4 regions of the Kosakonia pseudosacchari genome follow, and region 2 is predicted to be linked to each of the others. Evidence: predicted binding sites of a transcription regulator. Region 2 holds the regulator's gene; each other region holds the start of a gene.

Region 1 (4,209 bases), 1.3 Mb from region 2:
ATTTTATTACCCTGCTGATCGCGGTAGCTGACCAGCCCGGTATCATCGTCAATTTCCGGTTTACCGTCCGTCAGGATCATCCTGCCGTCTTTTGTCGCCATCACGTAATCACTGCTGCATCCGGAAACGGCGAAAGCCAACCCCACTGCGGAAATAATCACTGCCCATTTCTTCATCGTTCTGATCCTCTGGTGGCATGCATCTGACAACAAGTTTAGTAATAACGTGCTGTCTGGAGACGAAAAAGCAGGATAATCTGAAAAAAGTCGTTAAAGGCAGATCAAAGATAAAAAACGCTCCCCCTGTTGAGGAAGCGTTTTGTTTACAGCGGATTCTTCTTGTTTCGCATCAGGTTGAGCGTTTCAACCGCGATGGAGAAGAACATAGCGAAGTAGATGTAACCTTTCGGCACATGGATGGAGACGCTTTCCAGAATCAGCGTAAAGCCGACGAGGATCAAAAACGACAGCGCCAGCATTTTGACCGACGGGTGGCGATCAACAAACTCGCCAATCGGACGCGCGGCAAACATCATCACGCCAACGGCGATAACCACGGCCGCCATCATAATGAACAGATGATCGGACAGCCCCACCGCCGTGATCACCGAGTCGAGACTGAAGATAATATCCAGCAGCATAATCTGCACAATCGCGCCAAAGAACGAATGCACATTGGTCTTCAGTCCTTCCTCTTCCCCTTCGATTGATTCGTGGATCTCTTTACTCGCTTTCCAGATAAGGAACAGGCCGCCGAGGAACAAGATCAAATCGCGGGCGGAAACGCTGTGATCAAACACGCTGAACAGCGGGTGTGTCAGCCTTGTTACCCAGGCAATGGATGCCAGCAGCAACAGCCGCATGATCATCGCCGCAGCCAGACCTAACCGACGTGCGTGATTACGCTGCGCGGTAGGCAGCTTCGCAACCACCAGAGAGAGGAAGATAATATTGTCGATCCCTAAAACGATCTCCAGCAGCGTCAGCGTACCGAGCGCGAGCCAGGCGTTGGGATCGGTTACCCATGCAAATAACATCTCTATAAAGTCCTGCCAAAAAAAGAAGCGCTAATTATAAGCACCGCTGTGGCTTAGGCAAAAATTTAATGCGGTGAGAGCAAAAAGTGGCGCGCCAGCAGTGCACCGGTGAAGTTCTTTTTCAGGTAAAAGCCGCGCGGCAAGGTGAGAATGGTTTCGCCATGTTCACCAATAGCTTCCGTCAGCGCTTTACTATTGGCCGCCTTCGGCCGCAGTTGCAGAACTTCACCGTGGCGAGCGGTAATGCGGGTAACCTGGCCTAACACAATCAAGTCCATCAACTCTTCCCAGTCGAGCCGTAACTGCTGCTCTTCTTCTGCATTTGGGCTCCAGAGCAACGGCGATCCGACGCGACGATCCGCGACCGGGATCTCGCGTGAACCCTCAATCGGAATCCATAAGACGCGCTTGAGCTTATGCCGCACATGGCTGGTTTCCCACACGACGCCACTGTTGCCGGTAAGGGGAGCCACGCAAACAAACGTGGTCTCCAGCGGGCGTCCGTGGTTATCCACCGGAATGGTTTTTAGCTCAACGCCCAGCGCGGCAAAATCCTGCTCGGGTTTACTGCCTGCGCTGGCACCGAGCCACAGCTCCAGCAGGACACCTGTCCAGCCTTTATCACGCTTTAAATCACGCGGAACGGGCAAGCCGGCAAGCGCGGCCAGTTCTCCGAGCGTATAGCCCGCCAGGCGCTGCGCCTGGGCAAGCAATTGCGTTTCTGATTCAGGCGGTGAAGTGAAAGGGGCCAACGCGAACATGTCAAAAACCTTTTGTCTAAAAAGTAACCGCTAGTTTTGCACCGTAGCCAGGCAGTGTACCTTTTTCTGCGGGGTATGAGCAATTTGATGATTTATAAGATAATTTTGAGAGGATTTTGATGTGTTGCGCAACTACGTGTCGGGTTTTCCAAATCTGGTCACTGACAATAAACAGGATCTTACACCATGTTATCCACAGAAAAGTGGGATAACTGGGGAAAAGTGTCACTACTGTTTCGATTTACAGCCTTGACGTGCGATGAAAATCGAAATTCTGCACAAAATGTGCCTAACTTATTGGCATAATCTGTGGATAAATTCGGCTCTGTTCGATCTTTCATCAGCGCCTGGATCCTTAAGGTGATGATCGTCACATTCTGGTGCTATTAACGGTTGGAAACCTGTTTAACTTCATGAATTACTGTATGTTATTTCTTTCATATCAAACAGGGCTATTCAGACTGTTCCGGGTTTTCCCGGGGTAATTCCATACTTTTTCACAACTCTATCCACAGAAAAGGTGAATAAAAACCGTCGTCAGCCTCGCTTTCTGTTTATAACTTTGATGATTACTGTGAGTTATTCAAATGTTATTCGTTCGTATCCCTGTCATAGAGTGGTTTACCGTTTTCCGGGAGTGTGAAACAATCGCTTTATTCAGACTTTTTTTGAGGTAGTCCGGTGATTGATGACGATGGCTACCGCCCAAATGTGGGAATCGTAATCTGTAATCGACAAGGTCAGGTCATGTGGGCCAGGCGCTTTGGACAGCACTCATGGCAGTTCCCCCAGGGGGGAATTAACCCTGGCGAGTCCCCGGAACAAGCAATGTACCGGGAACTGTTCGAGGAAGTGGGCTTAAGTCGTAAAGATGTTCGTATCCTTGCTTCTACGCGTAACTGGTTGCGTTACAAGTTACCGAAACGTTTGGTGCGTTGGGACACAAAGCCGGTTTGTATCGGCCAGAAACAAAAATGGTTTCTTTTGCAGTTGATAGGCAACGACAGTGAGATCAACATGCAGACCAGTAGTACGCCCGAGTTTGATGGCTGGCGTTGGGTGAGCTACTGGTATCCTGTTCGCCAGGTAGTGTCGTTTAAACGCGATGTCTACCGGCGGGTGATGAAAGAGTTTGCAAGCGCGGTGATGTCGCTTCAGGAAACGCCTCCGAAGCCGCAAAGCGCGCCTGCCTGGCGACGTAAACGAGGTTAAGCCACCCATATTATGCTCACCCGACTGCGAGAAATAGTTGAGAAAGTCGCCAGCGCGCCACGCCTTAACGAAGCGCTGGAAATATTGGTTACCGACGTTTGTCTGGCGATGGAAACCGAAGTTTGCTCGGTCTATCTCGCAGATCACGACCGGCGTTGTTATTACCTGATGGCGACGCGCGGTTTAAAAAAGCCGCGCGGTCGCACCGTCACGCTCGCATTCGATCAGGGGATTGTCGGACTGGTAGGCAGGCTGGCGGAACCCATCAACCTGGCGGATGCGCAAAAACATCCCAGTTTTAAATACATTCCCTCTGTTAAAGAAGAGCGCTTTCGCGCTTTTCTTGGCGTACCTATTATTCAGCGCCGTCAATTGCTTGGCGTGCTGGTGGTACAACAGCGCGAGCTACGCCAGTATGATGAAAGCGAAGAGTCCTTTCTGGTCACGCTTGCCACCCAGATGGCGGCCATTCTCTCCCAGTCACAATTAAACGCGCTGTTTGGCCAGTATCGGCAGACGCGAATTCGCGCCTTGCCGGCAGCGCCGGGGGTTGCTATCGCTGAAGGATGGGTCGACGAAACGCTGCCGTTAATGGAGCAGGTTTATCCGGCCTCGACGCTTGATACCTCGCTTGAGCGCGAAAGGCTAACGGCGGCGCTTGAAGAAGCCGCCAACGAATTTCGCCGTTACAGCAAACGTTTCGCCGCCGGGGCGCAAAAAGAGACGGCGGCAATTTTCGATCTCTATTCGCACCTGCTTTCCGATGCACGCCTGCGCCGTGATCTGTTTGAAGAAGTCGACCGCGGCGTGGTGGCAGAATGGGCAGTCAAAACCGTTATTGAACGTTTTGCCGAACAGTTTGCTGCGCTCAACGATGGCTACCTGAAAGAGCGTTCAGGTGATTTGCGCACGCTGGGCCAGCGTTTGTTATTCCACCTCGATGATTCTATTTCCGGGCCAAACAGCTGGCCGGAGCGCTTTATCCTCGTTGCCGAGGAACTCTCCGCCACCACCCTTGCAGAGCTGCCGCACGACAGGCTGGCGGGGGTGGTGGTGCGAGATGGTGCGTCAAACTCGCATGCGGCAATTATGGTACGTGCGCTTGGCATCCCGACGGTAATGGGGGCGGATATTCAGCCCGCCGTGCTGCAACGTCGCATGTTGGTGGTGGACGGTTATCGCGGCGAGTTGTTGGTGGAT
Region 2 (4,209 bases):
GAAAATCGGTCCGGCGGGCCAGAAATTCAGGTTGATACCAGCAGCGATATGCGGCGGCACCAGCCCCTGGTGATAGAGCACATAGGAGAGCAGCAGGTAGTCCATATGGCTACGGTGGCAGGGCACATAGACAATTTCGTGGCCGTCATGCGCCAGCTGGCGTACGCGCTCTGCATTATGCACGTTGATACCCTGATAGAGACGGTTCCAGGTAAAACCCAGAATGCGGTCGGTCAGGCGAATCATCTCGTAGGAGAAGTTCGCGGCAATCTCTTCCATCAGCGCGATGGCGTTTTGCTGCGCCTTATCATGGGAGATTTTTTTGCTGCGCGCTTCATCTTCAACGGCGCGGGCAATCGCTTTGGACGAGAGTAATTTGTTAAACAAATCCTGGCGAGCCGGCAGTCGTGGGCCTACCGCAGCCAGACGCTGGCGGGCAAAGTGCATACGCGCCACGCGCGCCAGTTTCTGCGCGATAATTTTATCGGTGCCGTGCTCGGTCGCCATCCGGCGCAGCGAAACCGGTGGTGAAAAACGCACAAAGCTGTCGCGGCCAAGCCAGGAAACCGCAAAGAATTTCTGGATGCCATTCAGCATGCGCAGCGGCGGGTTAATTTCGCCTTTTTCACGCCCTGGCGAACGACCAAACATCACCGATACCGGCACCATTTGCACATCCAAATCGGGATGGCTGCGATGTAAATCCAGGTAGTCGTGGAACAGCTTGATCGACTCTTCTTTCGGCGCGTAATACGTGAACACACGCGGGCCGCCGTGGATAAACACGAAACGCGGCAGCAAAGCGCCGTCGATTTCCAGCGGTTCCAGGGGATCGGGCAGCTCATGCGCCAGACACTGCGCGCGTAAAGTCAGTAAATCTGCCTTTGAGTTATAAGGCAGCACATACATGATGGGGCGTGATGTATCGAGACCCAGTTCCTGTGCAGGTTCTGCGGGAATCGATTTACTTTTTACCAGCACGCTTAATGGTAAATTCAGTAATTTGTAGTAAATTCGTGGCCAGCCGGACATAAAGGATGTAAAGCCTCTGGTTAATAGTGCCATTGCGCCGCAAGAATATCAGAAAGCGCACATAATTTCTGTTGTACCGCTGCGCGCTTGCTGAGACATTGACGCCAATTTAATAAAAAGGTTCTTTTAAATGGCTAATAATACCACCGGTTTCACCCGGATCATTAAAGCCGCTGGATATTCCTGGAAAGGCGTTCGCGCCGCCTGGATTAATGAAGCGGCATTTCGTCAGGAATCCGTTGCGGTTATCCTGGCAATTATAATCGCTTGCTGGCTCGATATTGACACAATGACGCGCGTACTGCTGATTGGTTCTGTGACGCTGGTGATGATTGTCGAAATTCTGAACAGCGCCATCGAAGCTGTGGTAGACCGTATTGGTGCGGAATTCCATGAACTTTCCGGGCGGGCGAAGGATATGGGGTCGGCGGCGGTGCTGATGTCCATCCTGCTGGCGCTCTTTACCTGGATCGCATTACTCTGGTCACATTTTGGATAACGCTTCCAGAATTCGATAACGCCCTGGTTTTTTGCTTAAATTTGGTTCCAAAATCGCCTTTAGCTGTATATACTCACAGCATAACTGTATATACACCCAGGGGGCGGGATGAAAGCATTAACGGCCAGGCAGCAAGAGGTGTTCGATCTTATTCGCGATCGCATCACTCAAACCGGTATGCCACCAACGCGTGCGGAAATCGCACAGCAATTGGGGTTCCGTTCCCCAAATGCGGCGGAAGAACACCTCAAAGCGCTGGCGCGCAAAGGGGTTATCGAAATCGTTTCGGGCGCATCACGCGGCCTTCGCCTGCTGCTTGAAGAAGAAGAGGACGATATTGGCTTACCGCTGATTGGTCGCGTCGCTGCGGGTGAGCCGCTGCTGGCGCAGCAGCATATCGAAGGTCATTACCAGGTCGATCCGAGCCTCTTTAAACCTCATGCAGATTTCCTGTTGCGCGTTAGCGGCATGTCGATGCGTGACATTGGCATTATGGATGGCGATCTGCTGGCGGTGCACAAAACGCAGGATGTGCGTAACGGCCAGGTTGTTGTTGCGCGTATTGAAGACGAAGTAACGGTCAAGCGTTTGAAAAAACAGGGTAACACCGTCGAACTGTTGCCGGAAAACAGCGAGTTTTCTCCGATCGTCGTCGATCTGCGCGATCAAAACTTCACCATCGAAGGGTTAGCGGTCGGTGTCATTCGTAATGGCGCGTGGCTGTAACGCACATTCGTTTTGCTGCGGGGCTGATTCAGGTTCCGCAGCGATCTCTTCTTTTCCCTCACTCACTTTTACATGCATACCATGCCACTGCTAACCGGGTCCGATAAAGCGCTCTGGCGACTTGCGCTGCCGATGATCTTCTCGAATATCACCGTCCCATTGCTGGGTCTGGTGGATACGGCTGTGGTGGGGCATCTGGATAGCCCGGTTTACCTGGGCGGTGTGGCGATTGGCGCAACGGCGACCAGTTTCCTCTTTATGCTGCTGCTCTTTTTGCGCATGAGCACCACCGGCCTGACAGCTCAGGCATTCGGCGCGAAAAATGCGCCCGCGCTAGCGCGGGCGTTAGTCCAGCCTTTGCTGCTGGCGCTTGGGGCCGGTGTGTTGATTGCGCTGCTGCGCACGCCGCTTATCGACCTGGCGCTGCATATCACCGGCGGTAGCGAGGCGGTACTGGAACAGGCGCGGCGGTTCCTTGATATTCGCTGGTTGAGTGCACCCGCTTCGCTGGGCAATCTGGTATTGCTCGGTTGGCTGCTCGGCGTACAGTATGCGCGCGCACCGGTGATATTGCTGGTGGTGGGGAATCTGCTCAATATCGTGCTCGATCTGTGGTTGGTCATGGGGCTGCATATGAATGTGCAAGGCGCGGCACTTGCCACGGTCATCGCGGAATATGCCACTTTCGCCATTGGCTTATGGATGGTGCGACACGTACTGGTGATGCGCGGCATTTCATTGCTGACGCTGAAAAATACCTGGCGCGGCGGCGTGCGGCGTTTGCTGGCGCTGAACCGCGATATCATGTTGCGTTCGCTGCTGCTGCAACTCTGCTTTGGTTCGATAACGGTGTTTGGCGCCCGCCTCGGGGATGAGACAGTGGCGGCAAACGCGGTACTGATGATGTTTTTGACCTTTACCGCCTATGCGCTGGATGGTTTCGCGTATGCGGTTGAAGCGCATTCCGGGCAGGCTTACGGTGCCAGAGATGGCAGCCAATTGATGCATATCTGGCGGGCTGCTTGCCGGCAGACCGGTCTGGTAGCGCTGTTCTTTGCCGTTGTCTATGCACTGGCGGGTCAGCAAATTATCGCGTTGTTAACGTCGCTCCCCGCGCTACAACAGCTTGCCGGGCATTATCTGATTTGGCAGGTCATCTTACCGTTAGTGGGAGTGTGGTGTTATCTGCTGGACGGTATGTTTGTTGGTGCGACGCGTGCGGCCGAAATGCGTAACAGTATGGCGGTGGCGGCGGCCGGGTTTGCCGTTACATTACTCACTGTGCCTGTTTTGGGTAACCACGGTTTGTGGTTGTCGCTCGCGGTGTTCCTTGCTCTGCGTGGGCTGACGCTGGCGCTGATCTGGCGTCGACACTGGCGTAACAATAGCTGGTTTGCTGCCAGCGATCCTTCCTGATAGCGCTTTATTCCCTGATTTAGCGCTCCGATTTTTGCGCCTCGTTTACGCTGTTTTTATCCTGTTAGATGGTTAAAGATTCCGAATAAAATTCATAATGCCGAATCCCTGACTACAATAATCAGTACGTTCAGCACAGCGAGAACGTCATTTTAAACCGAACGATAAGGAGTCCATGATGAATAAAGACGAAGTCGGCGGTAACTGGAAACAGTTTAAAGGCACTGTGAAAGAGAAATGGGGCAAACTCACCGATGACGATATGACGATCATTGAAGGTAAACGTGATCAGTTGGTGGGTAAAATCCAGGAACGTTACGGTTACGCGAAAGATCAGGCGGAAAAAGAAGTGACGGACTGGGAAACGCGTAATGATTACCGCTGGTAGCCAACACATCCCCTCAAATGTGTTAACCCTCTGAAGGCTACCCTACCCGATGGTACAAGGATGTACCACCCCTGTATTTTTCCCGTCTTTTCAGCACCAGCAGTATCCCACTTAGTTGTATACCTGTTTGCATCCTCTGCCTGCGGCA
Region 3 (4,209 bases), 120 kb from region 2:
CTGCCTGGAAGTGATGGCGGGCGGCGTGTCGAAAGGGCATGCGCTGGAAGCGGTCGCGGGCGCGCTGGGTTATAGCCTGAAAGAGTGCATCGCCTTTGGTGACGGCATGAACGACGCGGAAATGCTGTCGATGGCGGGTAAAGGTTGCATTATGGGCAACGCTCACCAGCGTCTGAAAGAACTGCACCCGGAGCTGGAAGTGATTGGCACCAACGCCGATAACGCCGTACCGCATTACCTGCGTAAGCTGTTCCTCGAATAAGATTGACGAGTGGTTTTAAATTAACCACTCGTCAACTAAATACTCAAACCTTGCGCAACTGAGTTCGCTACAATGCCTGTCCACTCATCGGAGAGACATTCATTGTGGCGTTACTCATCATCACCACTATTTTGTGGGCTTTCTCTTTTAGCCTGATTGGCGAATACCTTGCGGGTCATGTCGACAGCTACTTCTCCGTGCTGATGCGCGTGGGGCTGGCGGCGCTGGTCTTTTTACCTTTTCTGCGCACGCGTGGGCATAACCTCAAGACCATTGGCCTGTACATGCTGGTGGGCGCGCTGCAACTGGGCATTATGTATCTGTTCAGCTTCCAGGCGTATCTCTACCTGACGGTGTCGGAATTCCTGCTGTTTACCGTTTTCACACCGCTGTATGTCACCCTGATTTACGATCTGCTCAGCAAGCGCGGGCTGCGCTGGAGCTACGCGCTAAGCGCCGGGCTGGCGGTGATTGGCGCGGCGATTATTCGCTACGACAAAGTGAGCGATCACTTCTGGATTGGCCTGATTCTGGTGCAACTGGCGAATATCAGCTTTGCTATCGGTATGGTCGGCTATAAACGCCTGATGGAGACGCGCCCAATGCCGCAACACAACGCGTTCGCCTGGTTTTATCTTGGCGCATTCGTGGTCGCCGTGGTGGCGTGGTTTGTGATGGGTAACCCGCAGAAGCTGCCGACCACGACGCTGCAGTGGGGCGTGCTGGTATGGCTTGGCGTAGTGGCATCCGGGCTGGGTTATTTTATGTGGAACTATGGCGCCACGCAGGTGGACGCCGGGACGCTCGGCATCATGAACAATGTGCACGTTCCCGCCGGGTTACTGGTTAACCTCGCGATTTGGCAGGAACAACCGCACTGGCCGAGCTTTATTATTGGTGGTGCGGTGATAATGGCCTCGCTGTGGGTGCATCGCCGTTGGGTCGCTCCGCGCTCCGTACAAACGGCAGATGGTCGCAAGCGTGGTTCCGCGCTGAGCGAATAAACGCTTCCGTTACCGGCTGACGCTGCTCGCCGTCGCGCACGGCGGCGTACAGCCGGCTCCACAATCCTTCGCCCAGGGTTTTGGTCACCACCAGGCCCTGGCGCTCAAAGCTCTCCACCACCCAGTGCGGCAGTGCCGCAATGCCCATCCGCGCGGCAACCATCTGAATCAGCAGCAGCGTGTTATCCACACTTTTCAGCGACGGACTCACGCCCGCCGGTTGCAGGAAGTGACGCCAGATATCCAGGCGACTGCGCTGCACCGGGTAAATCAGCAGCGTTTCGCTGGCGATATCGTCCGGCGTGATACGCGCTTTCGCCGCCAGCGGATGATCCGGCGCCAGCACCAGCCGCACCTCAAAATCAAACATCGGTGAATAGTGCAGACCGCTGCGCGGCAGAATGTCGGAGGTCATCACCAGATCCAGCTCGCCCTGTTGCAGCGCGGGTTGCGGATCAAACGTGACGCCGGATTTGAAATCCATCTCCACTTGCGGCCAGTTCTGGCGGAAGTTCTCAAGCGCAGGCGTCAGCCACTGAATACAGCTATGACACTCAATAGCGATGCGCAGCGTGGCTTGCTGCGGCTCATTGCAGGCCTGCAGCGCGCGGCTAATCTGCGGCAGCACCTGATTCGCCAGTTGCAGCAGAATTTCACCCTGCGGCGTAAAGCGCAGCGGCTGGCTTTTGCGCACAAACAGACGAAAGCCAAGGCGCTGTTCCAGATCGCTGAACTGGTGGGAAAGCGCGGACTGCGTTTGATGCAGCGTTGCCGCCGCCGCCGCCAGCGACCCGCTGTTTCGTAACGCCTGTAGCGTTTTCAGGTGTTTAATTTCGATCATGAAAGTCCTTCACTCCGGCATGAACATTTTGCGCTTGAGGAATATACAGTACCTACACAATATGGATGTGTAAACATCTGGACGTCTAAAAAACCTGCGTCTTTCGAATTAATGGTGCGTTGGCTGCGCTCATTCACCCCAGTCACTTACTTCGGTAAGCTCCTGGGGATTCATGAACTTGCCGCCTTCCCTTAATCCGAAATCCTTTGGATTAACCCAATTGAAGAGGCTCAAAATGACAATTCTTAATCACACCCTCGGTTTCCCTCGCGTTGGCCTGCGCCGCGAGTTGAAAAAAGCGCAAGAGAGCTACTGGGCGGGTAACGCCACCCGTGAAGAGCTGCTGGCGGTAGGGCGCGAGCTGCGCGCCCGCCACTGGGAGCAGCAAAAAGCGGCAGGAATTGATCTGCTGCCGGTGGGCGATTTCGCCTGGTACGACCATGTTCTGACCACCAGCCTGCTGCTGGGCAATGTGCCGGCTCGTCATCAGAACAACGACGGCTCCGTGGATATCGACACCCTGTTCCGCATTGGTCGTGGTCGTGCGCCCACTGGCGAACCGGCGGCAGCCGCGGAAATGACCAAATGGTTCAACACCAACTACCACTACATGGTGCCGGAGTTCAGCAAAGGCCAGCAGTTCAAACTCACCTGGACCCAGTTGCTGGACGAAGTAGACGAAGCGCTGGCGCTCGGCCACAAGGTGAAACCGGTGCTGCTTGGCCCGGTCACTTACCTGTGGCTGGGCAAAGTGAAAGGGGAACAGTTTGATCGTCTAAGCCTGCTGAACGACATCCTGCCGGTTTACCAGCAGGTGCTGGGCGAGCTGGCAAAACGCGGTATCGAGTGGGTGCAAATCGACGAACCGGCGCTGGTGCTGGAGCTGCCGCAAGCCTGGCTGGATGCGTTTAAACCGGCTTATGACGCGCTTTCCGGCCAACTGAAATTGCTGCTAACCACCTATTTTGAAGGCGTGACGCCGAACCTTGATGTGATCACCGCGCTGCCGGTTCAGGGGCTGCACGTTGATTTGGTACACGGCAAGGACAACGTGGCCGAGTTGCACTCGCGTCTGCCTGCCGACTGGCTGCTCTCTGCCGGTCTGGTGAATGGCCGTAACGTCTGGCGTGCCGATCTCACCGAGAAATATGCGCAGATCAACGAGGTGGTTGGTCAACGTCCGCTGTGGGTTGCCTCTTCTTGTTCTTTACTGCACAGCCCGATCGATCTGAGTGTTGAAACGCGTCTGGATGCGGAAGTGAAGAGCTGGTTCGCCTTCGCCCTGCAAAAATGCCAGGAACTGGCGCTGCTGCGCGATGCGCTGAACAGCGGTAATACGGAAAAACTGGCGGAATGGAGCGCTCCGATTCAGGCGCGTCGCCACTCTACGCGTGTTCACAACACGGCGGTAGCGCAGCGTCTGGCGGCGATCACCGCGCAGGACAGCCAGCGCAACAGCCCATACGCCGAGCGCGCAAAAGCCCAGCGCAAGCGCTTTAATCTGCCCGCCTGGCCGACCACCACTATCGGTTCCTTCCCGCAGACCACGGAAATTCGCGGCCTGCGCCTGGATTTCAAAAAAGGCCATCTCGACGCGGGCAACTACCGCACCGGTATCGCTGAACATATCAAACAGGCGATTGCCGAGCAGGAACGTCTGGGCTTAGACGTGCTGGTGCATGGCGAAGCCGAACGTAATGACATGGTGGAGTACTTTGGTGAAAACCTCGACGGCTTCGTCTTTACGCAAAACGGCTGGGTGCAGAGCTACGGCTCCCGCTGCGTGAAACCGCCGGTGGTTATCGGCGACGTCAGTCGCCCGGAAGCGATTACCGTGGAGTGGGCGAAGTATGCGCAGTCGCTGACTGACAAACCGGTGAAAGGCATGCTGACCGGCCCGGTGACCATTCTTTGCTGGTCATTCCCGCGCGAAGATGTAAGCCGCGAAACCATCGCCAAACAAATCGCGCTGGCATTGCGTGATGAAGTGGCAGATCTGGAAGCGGCGGGGATTGGTATTATCCAGATTGATGAACCAGCACTGCGCGAAGGCTTGCCGCTGCGTCGCAGCGACTGGGATGCCTATCTGGCGTGGGGTGTGG
Region 4 (4,209 bases), 2.2 Mb from region 2:
ACGCGTGGCAAATGTTACAGCGCGCCTGTGCGCAAAATGATGCCGCGCTGCTCGGCGAAGCCGCAACGCTCAGCGCGATAGCCAGCCAGTCATTGTTGCCGAAACCCGCATTCACTACTCTGCTCAATCTGGTGGAGCGGTTCGATTTATACGGTCTGAACGTGGCGCACAGTGGAAGCGTGGTGGGGTTGTTTCTTGATTCGGCACGTCATGATGTGGAAGCGGTTTGTCGGGTGTTAGAGAAGAGAACGCTGGCGGCGCACTGGCCGAAAAATTATTTGTTGAAGATGGTGGAAGGTGGCGTGAAATAAGGGTGAGAGGCGAACCTCTCACCGCGAGGCATTATTCGTTTTTCCCTTCAACCGGCTTCAGTTCGCCCATGGTTTTCAGCTTTTTGGAGATGTCACGACGCTCTTTCGACAGCTCGGCGTTTTTGATGATGTAATCATCCACACGATCTTCGTAGTCGGTTTTCATGCTGGCGATAATGCCCTGAATGGCTTCAACACTCATGCCCGGTTTGATGTAATCGCTGAGGTTATCCAGCAGCAGTACGCGCTTCTGGTTATCACGGATCTTCTTCTCAACGTCCTGAATTTCACGCTGTAACTTGTTTTTGCGGCGGAACAGACGCACAAACTCCAGAACGTCCTGGAACGAAGGCTTGGTTGTTTCCATTTTTACACCCCTGATAATGTGAGATTCGGATTCGTTAACGCAACAAGCTTAGAGGCAAACCTACCCAAAGCGGTTGCATATGACAATAATTTTTCCTTTTACCTATCATAACCACAAATTCAGCTGAATCGAAACAACCAGACTGCGTACCGCGGCTATCTGTCGCTTATTTGCGCAATGCCCGGCAGATCAAATGCGATAACAATTCCAGCTGACGCGCCAGCTCCAGGCTTAACCAGACATAACCATGAATCGACGTTTCTGCCAGCGCATCACCCTCATGCTCGCGGCTTAACTGGCGTAGCTCTGTGACAATCTCATTGAGCTTTTCCGTGTTTGCCAGAATCGGCTGCGGATTGCCTTCATACAGTGCGTGGGCAATGGTCAGCAACGTCTGCTGCGTCATCTGCTGCGTTTCACGCAACGTACTGGCATTGATCATGACAAAATGACTGGCGCGCGAGCTCCAGTGGGCGTTGATCTGCAACTCCAGCATGCATACCAAATTACGGCTGACGGTCTGAATAGCTTCAAAAATCGCTTTCTGGATATGGGTCTCTTTACTGGCCGGCGTGATTAAGCCGCGCATTTTTACCACGTCGGTGAGAATTTTTTGCAGGTGCTTTTCCAGACGCGGCCGCTCCACCAGATTGCGTGATAAACCCGCCTGATAGACACGGTTAAACGCCGTGACATAATTCGCCATCAAAATGCGCCAGTGCAAGAAAGCACGCTGCGGCCAGATGCCGGTGAACAACATGGCCAGTAGCGAACCAATAATGACGTCGCCGCTGCGCCACAACGCGGTTTGCATATCCCCCGTCGGCGCGCCGACCACTACGCAAAGGGTCACGCCGATAATGATCGCCTGATAGGGTTTTTTACCAAGCGCCAGCCAGCCGCATAAAAATATCGCAACGGCACACCACACCAGCATCACCGGCAAAGAAATCAGCTCCAGCCTTAACGCCACCAGCCCCAGTGCGGCCCCGAAGATAGTGCCGCCAATACGCTCAAAAGCACGCGGAACAACATTCCCCCAAAAGGAAATTGGTCCCATTAATACCACCAGCGTGATTAATGGCCAGGTGCCTTCCGGCACGTCCAGCAGGCGGATCAGCAGGAAAGTCAGAACAAAGGCCAGGGCAATGCGCACGCCGTGCACGACGCGATAATTGCGGTAAAGACGAATTTCAAAAGGGCTGAGTGATTTGTCGCGGCGCACGGCCGTTCTCCGGGTTAGAAATAAAAGAGGCGCAATTGTAGGATTTTTCAGTAGCTGATATCACCTTTTAAAACAAAAAAGAGACGCCAGTTTGATCCTGGCGTCCCTTTACGTGCGTTTACGGCTTACAGCGTTTTCGGCTCGACCGGAATATACATCTCAATCTCCCAGTAACCGTCGCGCTGTCCGTCGTTGCGATAGATTTCAAAACAAGGTCCGGTGGAAATTTGTAATGCCTGATCGGAGAGCAACTCATCGAAAAAGCGATCCCAGCTGGCACCAAACTCTTCGTTATAAACCCGCGCCGCCGCAACCGCATACTGGCCAGCTGGCACTTCGGTGGTCATCACCCCTTCGCTGTTAGGCGGTACCTGAAATGCCTCCCCCACGGTCACCGCCACATCCGCCCGCAATTTTTCCGCTGGCACTTCATCCGGGTTGTCGTAATAGACGCAAATCCACTCCAGCGGCTGAATTTTCTTGTTATCAACCCACATCGACAGCTGCGCAAATCCCTGTTTAACTTTCTCTTCCCACGGCCCGACCAGATGAAACCCGGCGATACGGCGTTTTTCACACTGCTTGACTGTGTAGCTCATACTAACTCCCTTAGTGTTACTGTTCGAACATACAGTATAACGGGCAGACCTGCGCCTGCCATCTGCAACAGCTCAATTATGCGAGCAAACTCGCATGCCTTCCTGCCGACGCTTGACGGTGTCAGCTTTTGTGGTGGAGGTAATCGCTCAGGCGCGAGAACAAGCCGCCTTTACCGACGCTATCCAGCGTGACCAACGGCCAGTGTGCGATCGCTTTATCGCGGTCATAAAGCTGGATTTCCCCCACGCGCTGATGCGCTGCCAGCGGTGCATCCAGCTCTTTGCTGTCCAGCACATATTTGGCTTTTATGTTTTGCAGTTCCGCTTTCGGCAGCACCAGCCAGTAATCCTGATCGGTGCCGACATCAACCTGCGCTTTATCGCCGTACCACACCCGTTCGCTGCCGACTTTTTTACCGTTACGCAAAATTTCTACCGTATCGAAATTCTGCTGCCCCCAGAGCAGCAGTTTACGCGCCTGGTCTTCACGCCCTTTCGGGCTGTCTGCGCCCATTACCACCGCAATCAGGCGACGTTCTCCGTCCACGCTTGAGGCGATCAGGTTAAAGCCCGCGCCAGAAGTGTGGCCGGTTTTCAGCCCGTCAACGTTCAGCGTCTTATCCCACAGCAAACCGTTACGGTTTTGCTGGGTAATGCCGTTCCACGTCAGGCTTTTTTCACTGTACATATGGTAGAAATCCGGTTCGCCATGAATGATGGCGCGGGAGAGCACCGCCAGATCATACGCAGAGCTGTGCTGACCCGGCGCATCCAGCCCGTGCACAGTTTCAAAATGGGTATCGCGCAGATTCAGCTTCTGGACGTAATCATTCATCATGGCGACAAACTGCGGCTGACCGCCCGCCACATGATCCGCCAGCGCCACGCAGGCATCGTTACCGGAATCAACAATCAAACCACGGCTTAAGTCGCGAACCGTCAGGCGATCGCCCGGTTTGAGAAACATCAGTGAAGAACCATCGAACACCGGGTTCCCTTTTGCCCAGGCGTCTTTTCCGACAGTGACAACATCATCAGCGCTGATGCGGTGGCTATCGATGGCGCGATCAACAACGTAGCCGGTCATCAGTTTGGTCAGGCTCGCCGGGTTACGTTGCTGATGTTCATTGCCCGCCGTTAAGATTTGCCCGGTGGTGTAGTCCATCAATACCCAGGAGCCCGCCTGAATTGCCGGGGGTTGAGGGGCAAAAGGTAAGTCGTCGGCGTAAGCGTTGTGCACGCAAACCGCCAGCAAAGAAGCAACAAACAAACGGCGTTTCAATGAAATATCCTCTATAGCATCTAAAATCGTCGTTCTTTGTACGGAACTTCGTGTGTCGTTACCTGTTTTAATTGCAATAAAATGTGACACAGATCGGTTTTAACCATCTGTTTTTGCGAAGATCTGCGGAAGAATGACCGGTTTTCCTTCGGCACACGCGCCGGGATGGTTTACCATAGAGGGCATATTTATTGACAGGATGAGCATCTGGTGTCTGATTCCGCCGCAACGCCCACTTTTCTCTTTCACGATTATGAAACTTTCGGTACCAGCTCGGCGCTGGATCGCCCGGCGCAGTTCGCCGCGATTCGCACCGACGCGGATTTCAACATTATTGGCGAACCGGAAGTCTTTTATTGCCAACCGGCTGACGACTATCTGCCGCAGCCGGAAGCGGTGCTGATAACCGGCATCACCCCGCAAAT

The links. Region 2 encodes LexA, which represses DNA repair genes until DNA is damaged. Its sites were predicted from a motif close to TNCTGTATGTACATACAGNA; they were not measured.
Region 1: a site for LexA is predicted at 2,027-2,046, ahead of mutH (DNA mismatch repair endonuclease MutH). Genes of this name have one in related genera too.
Region 3: a site for LexA is predicted at 2,139-2,158, ahead of metR (HTH-type transcriptional regulator MetR). Genes of this name have one in related genera too.
Region 4: a site for LexA is predicted at 2,520-2,539, ahead of sbmC (DNA gyrase inhibitor SbmC). Genes of this name have one in related genera too.

What each region holds. Positions count from the first base shown of each region.
Region 1 covers NZ_CP063425.1:3,941,110-3,945,318, reverse strand. Annotated here, with positions in the region: gene ygdR (lipoprotein YgdR) at 1-176, opposite strand, end outside; gene IP581_RS18635 (TerC family protein) at 323-1,036, opposite strand; gene mutH (DNA mismatch repair endonuclease MutH) at 1,102-1,797, opposite strand; gene rppH (RNA pyrophosphohydrolase) at 2,479-3,009, shown strand; gene ptsP (phosphoenolpyruvate--protein phosphotransferase) at 3,022-4,209, shown strand, end outside.
Region 2 covers NZ_CP063425.1:309,238-313,446, forward strand. Annotated here, with positions in the region: gene plsB (glycerol-3-phosphate 1-O-acyltransferase PlsB) at 1-1,032, opposite strand, end outside; gene IP581_RS01450 (diacylglycerol kinase) at 1,163-1,531, shown strand; gene lexA (transcriptional repressor LexA) at 1,640-2,257, shown strand; gene dinF (MATE family efflux transporter DinF) at 2,339-3,673, shown strand; gene IP581_RS01465 (CsbD family protein) at 3,852-4,061, shown strand.
Region 3 covers NZ_CP063425.1:193,526-197,734, forward strand. Annotated here, with positions in the region: gene yigL (sugar/pyridoxal phosphate phosphatase YigL) at 1-262, shown strand, start outside; gene IP581_RS00925 (carboxylate/amino acid/amine transporter) at 367-1,266, shown strand; gene metR (HTH-type transcriptional regulator MetR) at 1,154-2,107, opposite strand; gene metE (5-methyltetrahydropteroyltriglutamate--homocysteine S-methyltransferase) at 2,343-4,209, shown strand, end outside.
Region 4 covers NZ_CP063425.1:3,046,747-3,050,955, forward strand. Annotated here, with positions in the region: gene IP581_RS14425 (L-threonine kinase) at 1-311, shown strand, start outside; gene IP581_RS14430 (DUF496 family protein) at 343-678, opposite strand; gene IP581_RS14435 (FUSC family protein) at 845-1,903, opposite strand; gene sbmC (DNA gyrase inhibitor SbmC) at 2,029-2,502, opposite strand; gene dacD (serine-type D-Ala-D-Ala carboxypeptidase DacD) at 2,624-3,784, opposite strand; gene sbcB (exodeoxyribonuclease I) at 3,995-4,209, shown strand, end outside.